4 regions of the Psychrobacillus sp. NPDC096623 genome follow, and region 2 is predicted to be linked to each of the others. Evidence: riboswitches for the same ligand, from Rfam matches in the RefSeq annotation. Region 2 holds a riboswitch; each other region holds the start of a gene.
What was found. A riboswitch is a leader RNA that binds a small molecule or an ion and turns the genes downstream of it on or off. The one in region 2 is predicted to bind lysine.
Positions count from the first base shown of each region.

Region 1: it holds a riboswitch for lysine, as region 2 does, so the genes downstream of both, dapA (4-hydroxy-tetrahydrodipicolinate synthase) here and ACIQX2_RS17065 (transporter substrate-binding domain-containing protein) in region 2, are expected to answer to the same signal.
Region 3: it holds a riboswitch for lysine, as region 2 does, so the genes downstream of both, ACIQX2_RS13860 (Na+/H+ antiporter NhaC family protein) here and ACIQX2_RS17065 (transporter substrate-binding domain-containing protein) in region 2, are expected to answer to the same signal.
Region 4: it holds a riboswitch for lysine, as region 2 does, so the genes downstream of both, ACIQX2_RS11065 (aspartate kinase) here and ACIQX2_RS17065 (transporter substrate-binding domain-containing protein) in region 2, are expected to answer to the same signal.

Region 1 covers NZ_JBIWER010000008.1:109,803-114,004, reverse strand. The annotation lists gene phoU (phosphate signaling complex protein PhoU) at 1-82, shown strand, start outside; gene ACIQX2_RS17990 (YehS family protein) at 197-709, shown strand; gene ACIQX2_RS17985 (VOC family protein) at 805-1,155, opposite strand; gene dapA (4-hydroxy-tetrahydrodipicolinate synthase) at 1,645-2,532, opposite strand; lysine riboswitch at 2,653-2,832, opposite strand; gene ACIQX2_RS17975 (DHH family phosphoesterase) at 2,995-4,182, shown strand.
Region 2 covers NZ_JBIWER010000007.1:138,512-142,713, reverse strand. The annotation lists gene ACIQX2_RS17070 (purine-cytosine permease family protein) at 1-1,167, opposite strand, end outside; lysine riboswitch at 1,357-1,540, shown strand; gene ACIQX2_RS17065 (transporter substrate-binding domain-containing protein) at 1,667-2,515, shown strand; gene ACIQX2_RS17060 (amino acid ABC transporter permease) at 2,858-3,616, shown strand; gene ACIQX2_RS17055 (amino acid ABC transporter ATP-binding protein) at 3,635-4,202, shown strand, end outside.
Region 3 covers NZ_JBIWER010000005.1:39,132-43,333, reverse strand. The annotation lists gene ACIQX2_RS13870 (bifunctional metallophosphatase/5'-nucleotidase) at 1-698, shown strand, start outside; gene yunB (sporulation protein YunB) at 741-1,511, shown strand; lysine riboswitch at 1,560-1,742, shown strand; gene ACIQX2_RS13860 (Na+/H+ antiporter NhaC family protein) at 1,824-3,383, shown strand; gene lipA (lipoyl synthase) at 3,491-4,202, shown strand, end outside.
Region 4 covers NZ_JBIWER010000003.1:314,396-318,597, reverse strand. The annotation lists partial or broken gene trxA (thioredoxin) at 1-145, shown strand, start outside; gene uvrC (excinuclease ABC subunit UvrC) at 196-1,986, shown strand; lysine riboswitch at 2,178-2,356, shown strand; gene ACIQX2_RS11065 (aspartate kinase) at 2,453-3,682, shown strand; gene ACIQX2_RS11060 (YslB family protein) at 4,021-4,202, opposite strand, start outside.

The DNA of each region.
Region 1 (4,202 bases), on a different contig from region 2:
GAGAACAGCAGACCATATAACAAATATTGCTGAAAGTACTGCATATTTGATAAAAGGTCAAATTTATGATTTCAATTCATAATTAATAAATATAGATACTGGAGGGGAAATGTGAAATTTTCTTCTCCAGTTTTTTAATACTAGCTCAAATTATAGAAGAAGTGCTATTCTAATAATAATTATAGGAGGCTTTTAAATGGAGAATAATGATATATTAATCAGATTGAGATATGCCTTAGATATTAAAAATAAGGACATGGTAGAGATTTTTAAACTTGGTGGCGTGGAAGTCACAAAGGAAGAGGTACTCAAAATTCTTACGAAATCAAAAGAAGATGATGGCGATGAAGAAGTAGTGGATGATGACAACCATATGAAGTGTAATAATAAAATGCTGGAGTCATTTTTGAATGGTCACATCACTTATAAAAGAGGAAAACAGGATCCTAAACCAGAGCAGCCAGCTAGTCCTGAGCTAACTGAGCAGCAGAAGGACCATGTGAATAATATGCTATTGAAGAAGCTCAAGGTAGCACTGCAATTAACAACAGAGGATATGCTAGATATTTTAGATGATGGTGGTATCGCTGTTTCAAAAGGGGAACTAGGCGCCATTTTACGAAAGCCTGGTCACCGTAATTATAAAGAATGCGGGGATAATTTCGCCCGCAAATTCTTAAAAGGTCTAGCGGTGAAATATAGAGGTTAAAGTTTAATGAACTACTATTATGAAAAATGAGCTTGGAGAAGAATATCCGAGCTCATTTTTTTGTCTTTTTTAGTTTTTCCAATCCTTAAAATCCTCTATTTCTCCCAAAGCTCCATCAGTCGACCTTCAGGATCTTTAATCCAAATAAACTTTCCATATTCGCTAATCTCTTTTTCCTTTTCAAGTGGTACACCAATGTCTTCAAGATGTTTGATAGTCTCGTTCAAATCATGTACTTGAAAATTTAACATCACTTGTTGTTCAGTTGGAAAGTAACTGTCATTCTCTGTAAAAAAAGAAAAGATAGTCTCATTTCCTAATTGAGGTTTAATAACTGTCCCATTCCAGCTTTCTATTTCTTCAATCTTTAGTACTTCACTGTACCATTTTTTTATAACTTCCATATTCTTAGTTCTCCAAAATATTCCTCCAAAACCTTTTATCATTTTTACTAACCCCTGTCTGTTTTTGATTTTTAGTTTTTCAATTCAATTATAGATTTAATCTAACTGCTTATGTCCGACTAGTGAATAAAGGAAAAGATCGCCTTTATTGTAATTCTTTCATGGCTTTTCAGAGCTAACATAGTCGCTTGCGCATTTGTTCTTTCAACTGATAAACAAACCATTTACATCACTGTATGAGTAAAATGTGAAATAAAAAATCCCAATCTTATCTTAGACTAACTTGTCCCCATATAATAAATTCAACAATTAGGACGTCAATCCCTTCCTGGAACAACGCTGCCGTTGGTTCATAAAATTAAGTTATAGGTCGCAGTTTTATGAAGTTTCTCATATCATTAGGAAGTCTGTAGTTAAAAGTAGGATTTTCGTGTATTAAATGAATATCACTTGCGACATAAACCTTTTCTTTAAAGAGAGCCAAGTAAAAAAAGAGCGAATTCTGGTGTAGATCGAATTCGCTCTTTTTTCTTATAATGAGACTGTTTCTAAATGTGAAGATAATACATTTTGCAATGTGCTAAGCTCCTCGGCGTTTAATGGAATCATTGGTAGGCGTACACCACCTACAGGAATTCCTTTTAAATTTAAAGCAGTTTTTACAGGTGTCGGGTTTGGTGCAGCAAATAATGCCTTCATAATCGGTAATAACGTGCGGTGATCACTAGCAGCCTCTTTTATATTGCCACTGTTGAATTTTGCAATCATCGCTTGCATTTCGTTTCCGATAACATGAGATGCTACGGAAATGACACCTGCACCTCCAATCGATAGTACTGGAATTGTTAACCCATCGTCGCCGCTATAGAGGGAAAAGTCTTCGCGTGTATTGCTGATGATTTCAGCCATTGTATCTAAGTTGCCGCTAGCTTCCTTTATCGATACGATATTAGGTATTTGAGACAGGCGGATTACTGTATCAACCGTCATATTGACTACACTACGACCTGGAATATTGTATAGCATAATCGGCAGGGATGTAGCTGCTGCAATTGCTTTGAAATGCTGGTACATGCCTTCTTGTGATGGCTTGTTGTAATAAGGAACAACTAGCATAATACCATCGACACCTGCATCAGTTGCACGTTTTGTTAGCTCGATGGACGCTTTTGTATTATACGAGCCAGTTCCAGCAATTACAGGAACTCTTCCATTCACAACCTCCACAGTAAATTTAAACAATTGAACTTTTTCTTCCTCCGTTAATGTCGGAGACTCTCCAGTTGTACCAGATACAACTAATCCTTCTGTTCCATTATCGATTAAGTAATTTATTAAGTTTCGTGTAGCTGGAAAGTCAATCTCTTCGTTATGATCAAAAGGAGTCACCATTGCCGTTAATATTTGTCCAAAATTCATAACTTCTCCACATCCTATAATTTATTATTAAAAATTCAGGGAGAAGGGCATTTTTCAGTAGACGCAAAAAAGCAACAACGAGGGCTCGTTGCTGCAATAGAAATAAAGTAATATTTCTGTGCGTAAGATAGCCCTCCATATAGTCTCCTATATGACAATCCAGTGTTTGTTCAACAACAGAACCAGCTTCAAGAAAAATGAGATTCTTTCAACTTCGGCAAATTCCCCTTTCCACAAATGTCACAGGATCTCATTCTCCTCCAAAAGTGTACTGATGGTTTTTGCGCCTCTATCCTTACTTCAAATGTATTTGAAATAAGAGAATATTTAATTACTAAAATAATACATGGTTTTTCCTACTATTGCAACAGATTACATGTAAAATAAATATAAAGCTATTAGAGGTAAGTTCTAATAATAAGTTTCTCACGAAATAACCATACTATACTAGAGGTGAAAAGGATGTATAAATTATTGTCTCATAATGATTTAGATGGCGTCGGATGTGGCATCTTAGCAAAGCTTGCTTTTGGTGAGCAAGTGAAGGTGCGCTATAATTCGATTTCTTCACTTAATCGAGAGATTGAATATTTTTTAGAAAATGATGAGCCGGATACGTTTTTATTTATAACGGATTTGACTCCAAACGAAGAGAATGAAAAAAAGTTAAATGATTTTTACAATGCAAAAGGAAAGCTCCAATTAATTGACCATCACAAATCTGCTCTCCATTTTAATGATTATGACTGGGGTTATATTTCAGTAGAAAACTCTGAAGGAAAATTAACCTCCGCTACTTCATTATTATATGAATATCTTGTTAATAATGAACTGTTGAAACCAACTGCTGCGCTTTCGGAGTTTGTAGAGTTAGTTAGACAGTATGATACATGGGAATGGGAGAAGAACGGAAACAAGCGTGCCCATTCACTAAATTCCCTTTTCTATTTAATAGCTATAGAAGAATTTGAAGAAAAGATGTTAGAGCGTCTCCGTACTAGTGAGACCTTCAATTTTGATGAATTTGAAAAGAAAATATTACTTATGGAAGAAGACAAGATTGACCGCTATATTCGCAGAAAGAAAAAAGAGATTGTCCAGGCGAAAGTAGGAGAACATTTAGCTGGTGTTGTATATGCAGAAACGTATCATTCAGAGCTTGGCAATGAACTAGGTAAAGAAAATCCGCATCTCGACTATATAGCAATTGTAATTATGGGAGGGAAAAGAATCTCTCTTCGTACAATTTATGACCATATCGATGTATCTAAAATTGCTGGACAGTTTGGCGGTGGGGGGCATCAAAAAGCATCTGGCTGTAATTTAACAGAGGAAGCCTATAAGTTATTTGTTTTGGACACATTCCACCTGTCACCGATTTTGGAAGATGCAAAAAGAAATCAATATAATTTGAAACAATCATCCTTTGGTTCGTTTTATAAAAATAGAAATAATGAAACGTTCATCTTATATTCTAAAAATGGGGTCGATTGGATTCTGGAAAAAGATAAAGTAGCAATCGAAAAAACCTTTACTAGCTTTGAAGAAGGGGAGCGTTTCTTAAAGCGGAACTACGAGGCAGCTTTAGTTAGAGACGAACTTTTCGTCGATTACTTAATGAGTGAAGTGAAAAAAAGAGAGAACTCCTGATACGGAGAATTTTAGGCGGA
Region 2 (4,202 bases):
GCGATCCTCATAATAACCCTTACCAATTTTCAATGCTTTTTTAACTACCAATGCATCGGTAACTAATACTGCTGCCCATGCAAGTAAAAATACACCTTGAAACGTCATAGCGGTATCTAAGTGATCAACAATTCCTCCAAGCATGAGAATTATTGCACTAATTCCACTTACGACAACCCAAAAACGGCGACCAGGAGTAAATTTAAATATGTTTTCAAAGAAGTTAGATAAAGATAAGGAACTACTATATATATTGGTAATATTTATACGTAATTGGGTTAACATAGTGAATAATGCTCCGCCAATGCCGAGAAGCATGACTATATAAACTCCAGGATTTGGTTCTCCTAAGCGAACACCAAACCAAATGCCTAGACCGCCCATAACCCCGAAACAGATGATTTGAGGAACAAAACCGATTGCAACAGATCCAATTTTAATATCTTTCGGTTTTAGAAAACGTGCATAATCTGATGCTATAAGCGCTGTTAGGCCCATTATTCCATGTTGAACTCCTATACAGAGAAGCAAAGCTTGTCCTCCAACTTGAACTCCTTCAGGTAGATAAGTCCAAAATGGTCCATCAAATACAGAAGGCTCATAAAACGATAGAACAATCGCTGTTATTAAGAAAACAACAAATATAGGTAATGACCACTTTTGTATTCTATCTAGCTGTTTGATTCCAAACCAATTTAAAGGTATAACGATAAACCCGAAGAAAATAATTAATGCCCATTCGTGAAGGTTAGGGAAGAAGGTGTGAACCGCGGAAACTAAAATGAGACCTTCAAATGCACAATACATAATAAAGTTTGTCGCGTAAAGGAAGGACGTTAAGGAAGCACCAATATAACCAAAGCCTCCTCCTCTGGATAATAGATTGACATTCATACCAGATTTTGCAGATAAGTAGGCAATAAAGGTTCCTAGTATACCGGCAACTATTATTGCGTAAACGGAGGAGATAATAGCATTTAGTGCACCAAATTGTAGGGCCATTACACTACCCATTTGAAAGTAAAAAATGGCCGTGGCTATTCCTAATGTAATATTGGTTATACTTAACCAACCCATATTTCTTTGGCTACGGGGCACCTTCTCTAATGAATAATCTTTGTCTATCTCTTCAGTTACTTTGTGATCTGTAATTTGGACAGATCCCATAATATCATCTCCTAATAAAAAATAATTATTAATGCGAAAAGACGCAATAATAATTAAATTTCCTTGTTTTTTATATTGCCACTAATCATTATAACATATACCTAGCTAAATATTAATTCGGAAGCAGTTGACAGGAATATATGTGTATTGTAAACTATGAATCATAATTGAATACGACCTCACTTAGTATAGTGAGGTAGAGGCGCGATATTTAATAGTCCTTTGTGGAGTTTGAGAAGCTATGATGCTAGGGAGAAGGAAATGTCGCCGAAGTTTGTAATATTGCTCGGTATTGCTTGCTGGGTCTGCAATGAATAATTGCAGGACTGTCCACTATAAACATCCCGGTTTATAATGGTGTGCTATCTCATTTGGGAAAAGTAGAGGATTTAGGGCAACTATACATATTGCGACCTGAGTTCATCTCAGGTCTTTTTTTGTACAAGTTGTCTTTTTTTTGTTGGAGGAACATACAATAATAAAAAAGGGAGAAATTCGAATGAAAAAGAGATTAATATTTTTAACGATATTCGCAAGCTTAGTATTGTTTTTAGCAGCATGTGGAGCGAGTGATGCAAAAACCTCAGGATCTTCGTCTGATTCTAAGGAAGCTGTTGATACATTTACAGTAGGTTTAGAAGCTGGTTATGCCCCTTTTAACTGGACTCAACTCGATGACTCTAATGGCGGAGTAAAGATTGACGGAAATGCAGAGTATGCTGGTGGATATGATGTAGAAATTGCTAAACGCCTTGCAGAAGGATTAGGGAAGGAACTAGTAATTGTCAAAACGGAATGGGATGGACTTGTTCCTTCGTTGCAATCTGGTAAAATTGATGCAATTATAGCAGGTATGTCACCTACAGAAGAACGTAAACAAACAATCGATTTTTCGGAAAACTACTATACATCGAACTTTGTAATGGTTGTGAAAAAAGGTGGTCCTTTTGAAGGAGCTACTTCTATTCAAGATTTCAGTGGTGCGAAAATCACAGGCCAGCTTAATACTTCGCATTATGGTGTAATTGATCAAATTAAAGATGTACAAAAGCAACCGGCATCTGATAATTTCTCCGCGATGCGTGTAGCTTTAGAATCTGGAGTAATTGATGGCTACGTATCAGAGCGTCCAGAAGGAATTAGTGCTTCTTCTGCAAACAAAAACTTCGCAATGGTAGAGTTTAAAGATGGATTTAAAGCAGCAGAAGAGGATACAGCAGTAGCTGTAGGATTGAAAAAAGGTAGTAATTTAACTGAGGAAATTAACAAAATTTTAGCGGAAATTTCGGAGGAAGAGCGTCAAGAGATTATGGATGCTGCTATTAATAACCAACCTGCAGCGGAATAAGGATGAAGTGATACCGGCTGCATCTTTTTGCAGTCGGTTTTTATATTAATTTTTACTAATTATCTGTCTAGCTCCAGCGCCTAGCCCGCCTGAGTCGCTTCAGAATTTCAGCAAAGGCAAAGGACGCCTTTACGTGAAATTCTTCCAGCGCTTGTCGGAGGACCACAGACTGACTTCCAAAGCATAGGCGCTTGCGCTTTTCTAAACTGTCTAGCTTAAGACGCCAGCAGTCAATCGCTTCAGACTTGTTGAAAAGGTAAAAAGTGCCTTTTACTTCAAGTTTTCCAGCGCTCTTCGCTGCTGAGCTGCGTCTGCCGATTTTCTAAGAAAGGAGGGAAATGTATGAGTATGGAGTATATTATTTCGATGATTACAAATAACTGGCCGATGTTCCTTCGTGGAGCGGGGATGACCCTGTTAATCTCTATTATAGGTACAATTTTGGGAGCAGTTATTGGGTTGCTTGCAGGGGTTATTCGTACAATTCCCACGCCAGAAAGAAAACTAAAAAGGGTTTTGTTAAAAATAGTAAATTTGATACTCTCTGTATATATTGAGTTTTTCAGAGGGACTCCAATGATTGTACAGGCTATGGTGATCTTTTATGGCTCTGCATTAGCATTTGGTGTAGATATGGACCGTACATTGGCGGCCATATTCATCGTTTCGATCAACACCGGTGCCTATATGGCAGAAATCGTCCGAGGTGGAGTTATTTCTATTGATAAGGGACAATTTGAGTCTGCGCAAGCAATAGGTATGAATCATGTTCAAACAATGTGGAACGTTGTTTTGCCACAGGTAATTCGCAATATTTTACCAGCAACAGGCAATCAATTTATTATTAATATTAAAGATACTTCCGTATTAAATGTTATTGGTGTTACGGAGCTGTATTTTCAAACCAAAACAGTTGCAGGCATCAGCTTCAAATATTTTGAACCCTTCTTTATAGCGTGTATTTTGTACTTCATCATGACATTTACGGTGACATTAATATTACGATATATAGAAAGAAAATTAGATGGTCCGGAAAACTACAGTATGATTGGACAGCCACCGCCACAGCTTATGCTGCCTAAAAATGCTAAAATCGATTAAACGAAGGAGGAGAAATCTATGGATAATGTCATCGAAGTTCAACATTTAAGTAAATCCTTCGGAAATCATGAGGTTCTAAAAGATATAGATTTTTCAGTGAACAAAGGAGAAGTTGTTTGTATCATCGGTTCCTCTGGTTCAGGAAAGTCGACTTTACTTCGGTGTATAAATTTGTTAGAAAAACCTAGTGGTGGACAAATCATTTATCACGGAGAGAATATTTTAGATGAAAAATATGATATTCATGCCTATCGTACAAAGTTAGGAATGGTTTTCCAACAGTTTAACTTATTTAATAACCATAATGTTTTGAATAACTGTATCGTCGGTCAAGTAAAAGTATTAAAACGCTCGAAAGAGGATGCTGAAAAGATTGCGTTAAAATATTTAAAAGTAGTAGGGATGGATCATTATGTGAATGCTCAACCAAAGCAATTATCAGGTGGTCAAAAGCAACGTGTTGCGATAGCTAGAGCCCTATCTATGGAGCCAGATGTTATGTTATTTGATGAACCAACATCGGCACTTGATCCAGAAATGGTTGGAGAGGTGTTAAAAGTTATGAAAGAGTTAGCGGGCACTGGAC
Region 3 (4,202 bases), on a different contig from region 2:
ATGTTGGACTTGTTACAATGGAATTTGACCATGTAGCAAGAGGGATTCAATCGAAAAAAGCAGAATTATTTCGTGCAGAATCCCTACCGAATCCAGCCGATGCCGATGAACAACAGTTAATTTGGGAAAATGAAGGTATAGCTGAAATGTCTAGAATTGTTTTTTACAATCCTTCCGCACTAAAGAAGGAATGGTTCATGGAATCCGATTTATCTCATTTCTTCGGAAAAGCACTGCTTTCTTTCACTAATGCTGACTGCGCAATGTTCCCGGCTGGTATCTTTTTAAAAGACCTTCAGCAGGGACCAATTACTGCGAGGGACTTACATCAGTGTTTACCTCATCCAATTAATCCGTGTGTCATTACATTAACTGGTGCAGAGTTACTTGAGGTTATTCGTACAGGAAAAAATGAAAAATGGCCAAAGCTTGAAGTAAAAGGACTAGGATTTAGAGGTAATTATCTTGGAGCAATATTATACGAACAGCTTCAAGAGCTAGAAGATGGGACGGTGCTAATCAAAGCAACACCTCTTGAATTGGAAAAAGTTTATACATTAGCAACGTTAGATATGTTTACATTTGGTTACTTTTTTCCTTCATTAAAATTTGCTCAAAAACAATATTTTATGCCAGAGATGATTCGAGATATTGTGAAATGGTATGGACAACGTGAAAAATTTGAATATGAGTCATGAAAATCCTCCTCCTTACATAAGTAGTAAGTAGGAGGATTGTTTTTGTTCTATCAAAAAAGGAAAAAACGATTTGCTATTTTCACTAGTCAACGCAAGTTAGCTATTTTTTTAACATGTTTTATGTTATCAATTGCAGGCATCATTTATTATATTAATGAGCAACTGACTCCTACGTACCTAAGATATGCAGAAGTCCAAACAAATAAAATAGCATCCATGGTAATTAGCAAAGCGATTAACTCAAGGATTGCAAATGCACTGGATGTCAATGAAATAATTGAAGAAGTACCGTCTGATAGTACAAACATGGTAACAACTCGATTCAATACAGAAATCATTAATCGAATACTTGCTGATACAAATAGCTTAGTTCAATCTCATTTGGAGCAAGCAGAGCAGGGGAATTTGTCTAGCCTTCCATATTTGGATGATATTGAATATGACAAACAAACGATGGAAGACCAAGGTGGAATCGTATTTTTCGTTCCTATGGGGCAAGCGATGAATATTCCCATCATTGGTAACTTAGGCCCGAAAATACCTATACGCTTTCACGTCATCGGTAATGTACAATCGAATGTCACGTCTTCGATAACTAAATTTGGAATTAATAATGCTTATGTTGAAATCAATATCCATATCAAAGTAAATGTACAAATAATCGTACCTTTAGCTAGTAAAATGAGTACAGTTGAACAGAGTATTCCTGTTGCAATGGGGATTGTGCAAGGTCAGGTTCCTTATATATACACAGGTGGCGACGGGGATGCAGCTCCATCCATAGAAGTTCCACTTCCATTACCAGAAAAATAAAAAACCTTCAAAACATAGTATTTACTGTTATACTAGTAGAAATGAATAAGAATAGGTAGAGGCCGCATAACTTAAGAGTAGTTTACAGGAGAATGACAACTGTGATTGTAAACGGAAGGAAGTTTTGCCGAAATTAGATGTTGATTGTCAAGTCAATTCTAGTTGGGGTTATTTTGAACAGAAATAACACTGTCGTTTATACAGATGTATAAATGGAGAGCTACAGAGTATAAAATTATGCTTAAAATTTTAACTAAAAGCCAACCTATGTATATATATTAGGTTGGCTTTTTATATTTGGGAGGACTTGCTTTGGAAAATACAATATTTTCGATTTTACCACCACTTTTAGCAATTGTAATGGTGCTAGTGACAAAAAGAGTTTTATTATCATTGGGGGTTGGAATTGTTTCTGCAGCTTTGTTAGTAGAAAGCTTTTCACCAATTGATTCATTCGTCATTCTTTGGGATTCCTTTCTCACGTCATTCTGGGATAATGGATGGAATTTGTATAATATTTATATATTGCTGTTCATATTAATGCTTGGAGTTATTACTGCGATTGTTAGTTTATCAGGTGGAAGCACGGCTTTTGCAGCATGGGCAGTTAAGCGTATAAAAACAAATCGTGGCTCAAAGCTATTAACAGCATTTTTAGGAATTATTATTTTTGTAGACGATTATTTTAATGCACTTGCTGTTGGACAGATTGCCCGTCCAATCACTGATTCTCATCGAGTATCTCGTGCAAAACTAGCTTATTTTATTGACTCTACATCGGCACCGATTTGTGTAGTTTCTCCAGTTTCTAGTTGGGGAGCGTTCTTAATAAGTCAGCTAGGGGTTATTTTTGCTACATATGCTATTACAGACTATACGCCACTTGAGGCATTTATGTTAATGGCTCCGATGAACTTCTATGTGATTGCTGCGCTTGCGATGGTATTTTTTACTGCATGGACAGAAAATGACTTAGGTCCGATGAAAAAGCATGAAAAACTTGCAAAAGAAACTGGTGTGCTTTTTGATCCAAATAAATCAAATCCAGGTGATTTACAAGGTAATTTCCCGGAAAATAATTATGGGAAAGTAAATGATTTAATCTTACCGATTTTCTCATTAATAGTTGTAACATTATTTTCGATGTTTTGGACAGGTTACCAGGCTTCTGGAAAGGTGATGAATATATTTGTTGTTTTTGAGAACACAGATGTTCCATTCTCTCTATTTATAGGTGGATTAGTGTCGACTGTTTTAGCTATATTATTATATACTCGGCAATTTAAAAGAAATCCAAAAGCTAATGCTGGATTAATCGGAAAAGCTGTTATTTCTGGTATAAACTCGATGTTACCTGCTATTTTTATTTTGATATTTGCTTGGTCTCTTTCATTTTTGATAAACGCACTCGGAACTGGTGAATATTTAGCTAAGCTTGTGACAGATAATAATATTCCGGTTGGTGTAATTCCATTTTTACTATTTGTTTTAACAGCTTTTATGGCGTTCGCAACAGGTTCCTCATGGGGATCGTTTGGTATTTTATTACCGATCGGTGCAAGCATCATTATGGTGGTAGAGCCAGAATTATTACTTCCTGTTTTAGCTGCCGTTTTAGCTGGAGCCGTTTTTGGAGATCATTGCTCGCCTATTTCCGATACAACAATCATGTCAGCAACTGGAGCGGGGGTAAACGTAATAGACCACGTAATAACTCAGCTTCCATATGCTATTATTAGTGCAGTTATTGCGGCAATCGGTTATCTAGTTTTAGGATTAACAGGCTCAGTTATGATTGGATTTGTAAGTGTTATTGTCATTCTTATCGTATTTTTTGTGGTTTGGAGTATTAATAGTAAACGAGCAGTTTAATTAATCTTATATAGGTAATCTGTGTTTTTGTATGGTTGTTTCCAACTAAATATTATGTTACATTGACAACAGTGTAGTTAGTTTATTTAGAATGGGGTCGAGCAAAAGTGACATCGTGTAAACCAACGAAAACAGAGTACCAAAGAAAACCAGATTGGTTAAAAATTAAGTTAAACACGAACGATGAATACAAAGGTTTAAAAAAGTTAATGCGTGAAAATAATTTAAATACCGTATGTGAGGAAGCTAAATGTCCAAATATACATGAGTGCTGGGGTTCGCGAAGAACAGCTACATTTATGATTTTAGGGGCAGTTTGCACACGTGCATGTCGTTTTTGTGCAGTAAAAACTGGACTACCTAACGAATTAGACTTGGCAGAACCAGAAAGAGTTGCAGATTCGGTTGTTATTATGAATTTAAAACATGTTGTCGTAACAGCAGTTGCGAGGGATGATTTAAAAGATGGGGGTTCTGAAGTTTTTGCTGAAACGATTCGTGCGATTCGACGCAAAAATCCTTTTACTTCCATAGAAGTTTTACCTTCTGATATGGGCGGTATTGAGCAAAATATCCGCAATATTATGGATGCAAAACCTGATATTCTGAACCATAACATCGAAACGGTTCGAAGACTCACTCCGAGAGTTCGTGCAAGAGCAAAATACGATCGTTCCCTAGAATTATTACGTCGTGCCAAAGAAATGCAACCTAGCATTCCAACAAAATCGTCGCTTATGTTAGGTTTAGGGGAAACACATGAAGAGATACTAGAAGTGATGGATGACCTTCGTGCTAACAACGTCGATATAATGACGA
Region 4 (4,202 bases), on a different contig from region 2:
TGATGAAAACCAAGCAACTGCAAGTCAATTCGGTATTATGTCTATCCCAACATTAGTATTATTTAAAGACGGTCAACCAGTAGACAAAGCAGTAGGCTTCCAACCAAAAGAAGCATTAGTACAATTCGTAGAAAAAAACGCATAATATAAAACCGGGTGCTCCATAGTGCCCGGTTTTTTTAAACAGGTGATAATATGAATGAATTGATCGAACAAAAATGTGCCATCTTACCAGATGAGCCAGGATGTTACTTAATGAAAGACCGGCAAGGAACTATTATCTACGTCGGCAAAGCGAAGATATTGAAAAATCGTGTACGCTCTTATTTTAAAGGTGCACACGATGGAAAAACACTTCGATTAGTGCAAGAAATTGTTGACTTTGAATATATCGTCACATCATCTGAGCTGGAAGCTTTAATATTAGAGCTTCATCTTATTAAAAAGCATGATCCCAAATATAACATTATGTTAAAAGATGATAAAACGTATCCATATATTAAAATTACTGCTGAAAAAGATCCACGATTGATCATTACGAGACAGGTTAAAAAAGATAAAGGGAAATATTTTGGTCCTTATCCGAATTCACATGCAGCTCATGAAACGAAAAAACTTCTAGATCGTTTATATCCACTTCGTAAATGTCATAAAATGCCAAATCGAGTTTGCCTCTACTATCATATGGGTCAATGTCTAGCTCCGTGTGTGAAAAAAATTGAAGAGAATGTTTATGATTCAATCATTCAAGAAATAATTAGCTTCTTGAATGGCGGTCACACACAAGTGAAAAAAGAATTGGTAGCAAAAATGAATGCAGCTGCAGAAGCACTTGAATTTGAACGGGCAAAAGAGTATCGAGATCAAATTTCACATATAGAACAGGTTATGGAAAAGCAAAAAATGACGATGAATGATTTTACAAGCAGAGATATTTTTGGTTGGCATGTAGACAAAGGTTGGATGTGTGTTCAAGTATTTTTTATAAGACAAGGGAAGCTTATTGAAAGAGACGTTTCATTGTTTCCTCTATTCCGTGATCCTGAAGAGGAGTTTCTAACATTTTTAGGCCAATTTTATGCGAAGTCAGAGCATATTAAGCCAAAAGAAATTTATGTTCCTTTGACTACGGACATCGATTTGGCTTCAAAACTTCTAGAAATGAAGGTTTTCGTTCCGCAAAGAGGAACGAAGAAAAATCTAGTCGAATTAGCTGAAAAAAATGCTAAAATAGCGCTTTCTGAGAAGTTCCATTTGATTGAAAGACAAGAGGAACGGACAATTGGTGCAGTAGAGCAGCTGGGAGATTCAATGGGAATTGCTCCTCCTATGCGTATTGAAGCTTTTGATAACTCGCATATCCATGGCACTGATGCGGTTTCTGCGATGGTAGTTTTTATTGACGGCAAAGCCAGTAAAAAGGATTATCGAAAATATAAAACAAAAACAGCAGCGAAACATGATGATTACGGAGCAATGCGAGAAGTTGTACGTAGAAGATACACTCGTGTACTGAAGGAGAATTTGCCCCTGCCTGATTTGGTCATTATTGATGGTGGGAAAGGACAAATTGAAGCTGCACGCGAAATTATAGAGGATGAACTAGGGTTAGATATTCCAATTGCAGGTCTGGCAAAAGATGGTAAGCATCAAACCTCTCAGCTTATATACGGCGATCCTTTGGAGTTAATACCTATGAAGCGGACGAGTGAAGGTTTTTATCTGCTGCAAAGAATACAGGATGAAGTTCATCGTTTTGCTATTACTTTCCACAGACAGCAGCGTGGAAAACATACGATTGCATCTTCGCTAGATGGTATAGAAGGTATCGGCCCTCAACGGAAAAAAATACTTTTAAAGCATTTTGGGTCGTTAAAGAAAATTCAAGCAGCCAGTAAAGAAGAGCTCATAGAAGCTGGTCTTCCGAGTAAGCAGGCAGAGATTGTGATTAATCATTTTCAGAAAAAATTATTGTCTTCTGAATAATCGTATGTTAAAGTTAATTCAATTTAACTTGAATCAATAAAAGAATGTTGCAAATGGACACATAGGAATTGTTGATTCAAGTTAAGCCTCCGGCGGATGTCACAGATTTTGAAGGGAGTTAATTGCGTAAGCGCAATTCAAAATCTGCACGCAATTACTCCGAGGCGTAATTTTATATTCACTATATTTACAGTGAAGATAGAGGTGCGATAAAACATCAGTACTCAGCAGGAGGAAGGAAAGTTCCGAGAATGGCTGTGGAAAGGGTTTTTCGCCGAAACATAGAATAGCTTTTCCTATTCTATTGTTGGTTCTGCATTTAAGAGATGTAGGATTGTCAGAATTTATATTCTGGAGGGCTATCTCTCATGGGCAGATTTTTTAGACCGTGTATGAGACGAATGCTTTTCACAATATGTGGAAAGCATTTTTTAATCCTTACAGAGAAATTAGGGAGCGGATGTTCATGACTAAAATTGTAATGAAGTTTGGCGGTACTTCTGTTGAATCAACAGAAAAAATTGCAAATGTTGCTACTCGAATTAAAGATGAAAAGGAAAAAGGGAATGATGTAGTCGTTGTTGTATCGGCAATGGGTAAAACAACTGACGAATTGTCGAACCTAGCATACGGATTAGCGGAATCTCCATCAAAACGAGAAATGGACATGCTTTTGTCCAATGGAGAGCAAATTACGATGGCTTTACTTGCTATTAAGTTAAATGCATTAGGGATAGATGCCATTTCTCTAACAGGTGCTCAAGCAGGTCTAGTGACTGATGATGTGCATAGAAATGCGAAAATATTGAAGTTGAATCCATCTAAAATTGATGATTTACTCGCTTCGAACAAAGTAGTAATTGTAGCAGGCTTCCAGGGGATATCCGAAAATGGTGAAATTACCACACTTGGCAGAGGTGGATCTGATACAACAGCTGTTGCAATTGCTGCTTCCATCCAAGCGGAAACTTGCGATATTTACACCGATGTTGATGGTATATACACATCAGATCCGCGCTATATTGAGAATGCTCGTAAACTTGAACAGCTGGAATATGACGAAATGCTCGAACTTGCTAATTTAGGCGCAGGTGTATTACATCCACGGGCAGTTGAATTTGCTAAAAACTATAAAGTTCCATTGCGTGTACGTCCAAGCTATAAAGATGGAGAAGGAACGATTTTGAAGGAGGAAGTAGATGTGGAAAATAATTTAGTAGTTCGTGGGATTGCATTTGAATCCGATATCGTTCGATTAACTATAGAATATGAGGTGCCATTTAATGGTTCATTAGCCTCTATTTTCACAACACTAGCTGCAAATCATATAAATGTGGATATTATTGTTCAGTCGATAGTAGATGGAGTAAAACCGGCAGTTTCATTTTCGATTAAGAAGGAGTCTTTGGCTGAAGCGATCAAAGTTTTAGAAACACATAAACAAGAACTTGGCTTTACCTTCGCTGATTTTGAAGTAGGTCTAGCTAAGGTTTCTATAGTAGGTTCTGGAATGGTATCGAACCCAGGGGTAGCTGCTCAAATGTTTGACCGTTTAAGAATTGAAAATATTCCGGTGAAAATGGTGAGTACATCAGAGATAAAAGTGTCCGTTGTAGTGCCACAGCAGCATATGATTGAAGCGGCCAATGCCCTGCATGACGAATTCAATCTTTCGTTAACCCATCAATCAGTTTAAACTATAACCAACCTTTGAAAATTTTATGAAGAATAAAGTTTTCAGGGCTTTTTATTTGATTACCACTACAGTTGTTTTCCGTTAGGGTGGACTCTTTCCGGAACCATGGCTCGAGTCCGTTTTTTGATAATTCAACTCGTCATGTAAGCGATACACTTTGTTCTAGATTAAAGTGAAGTACTACACATTTTATTGAATGTAGCGGAAGGCGTCCGCCTGGAGCGGAAATCAAAGCGATATTCTTTTGTTTAATTATCAAGAGCCGGTATCTAGGGATTATCTTAAATAATATCTTTTGAAAAAAAGGTAATAGGAAAAGTCAGCGATTGACTATCCTATTACCCTTTTGTTTTAGAATCCCATTTTATTTGTAAGGATACGATGCCATTCTTTTTAACTTCTTCATCATAACATTCAGTCAAAAAGCCACTAAGCTTCTGCTGCTGTTCAGCTAAAAAACCTGCTTCTAATCGATGACTTCTACTTTGTCCACTCTGAGGTAGATTATATGTACTTAATG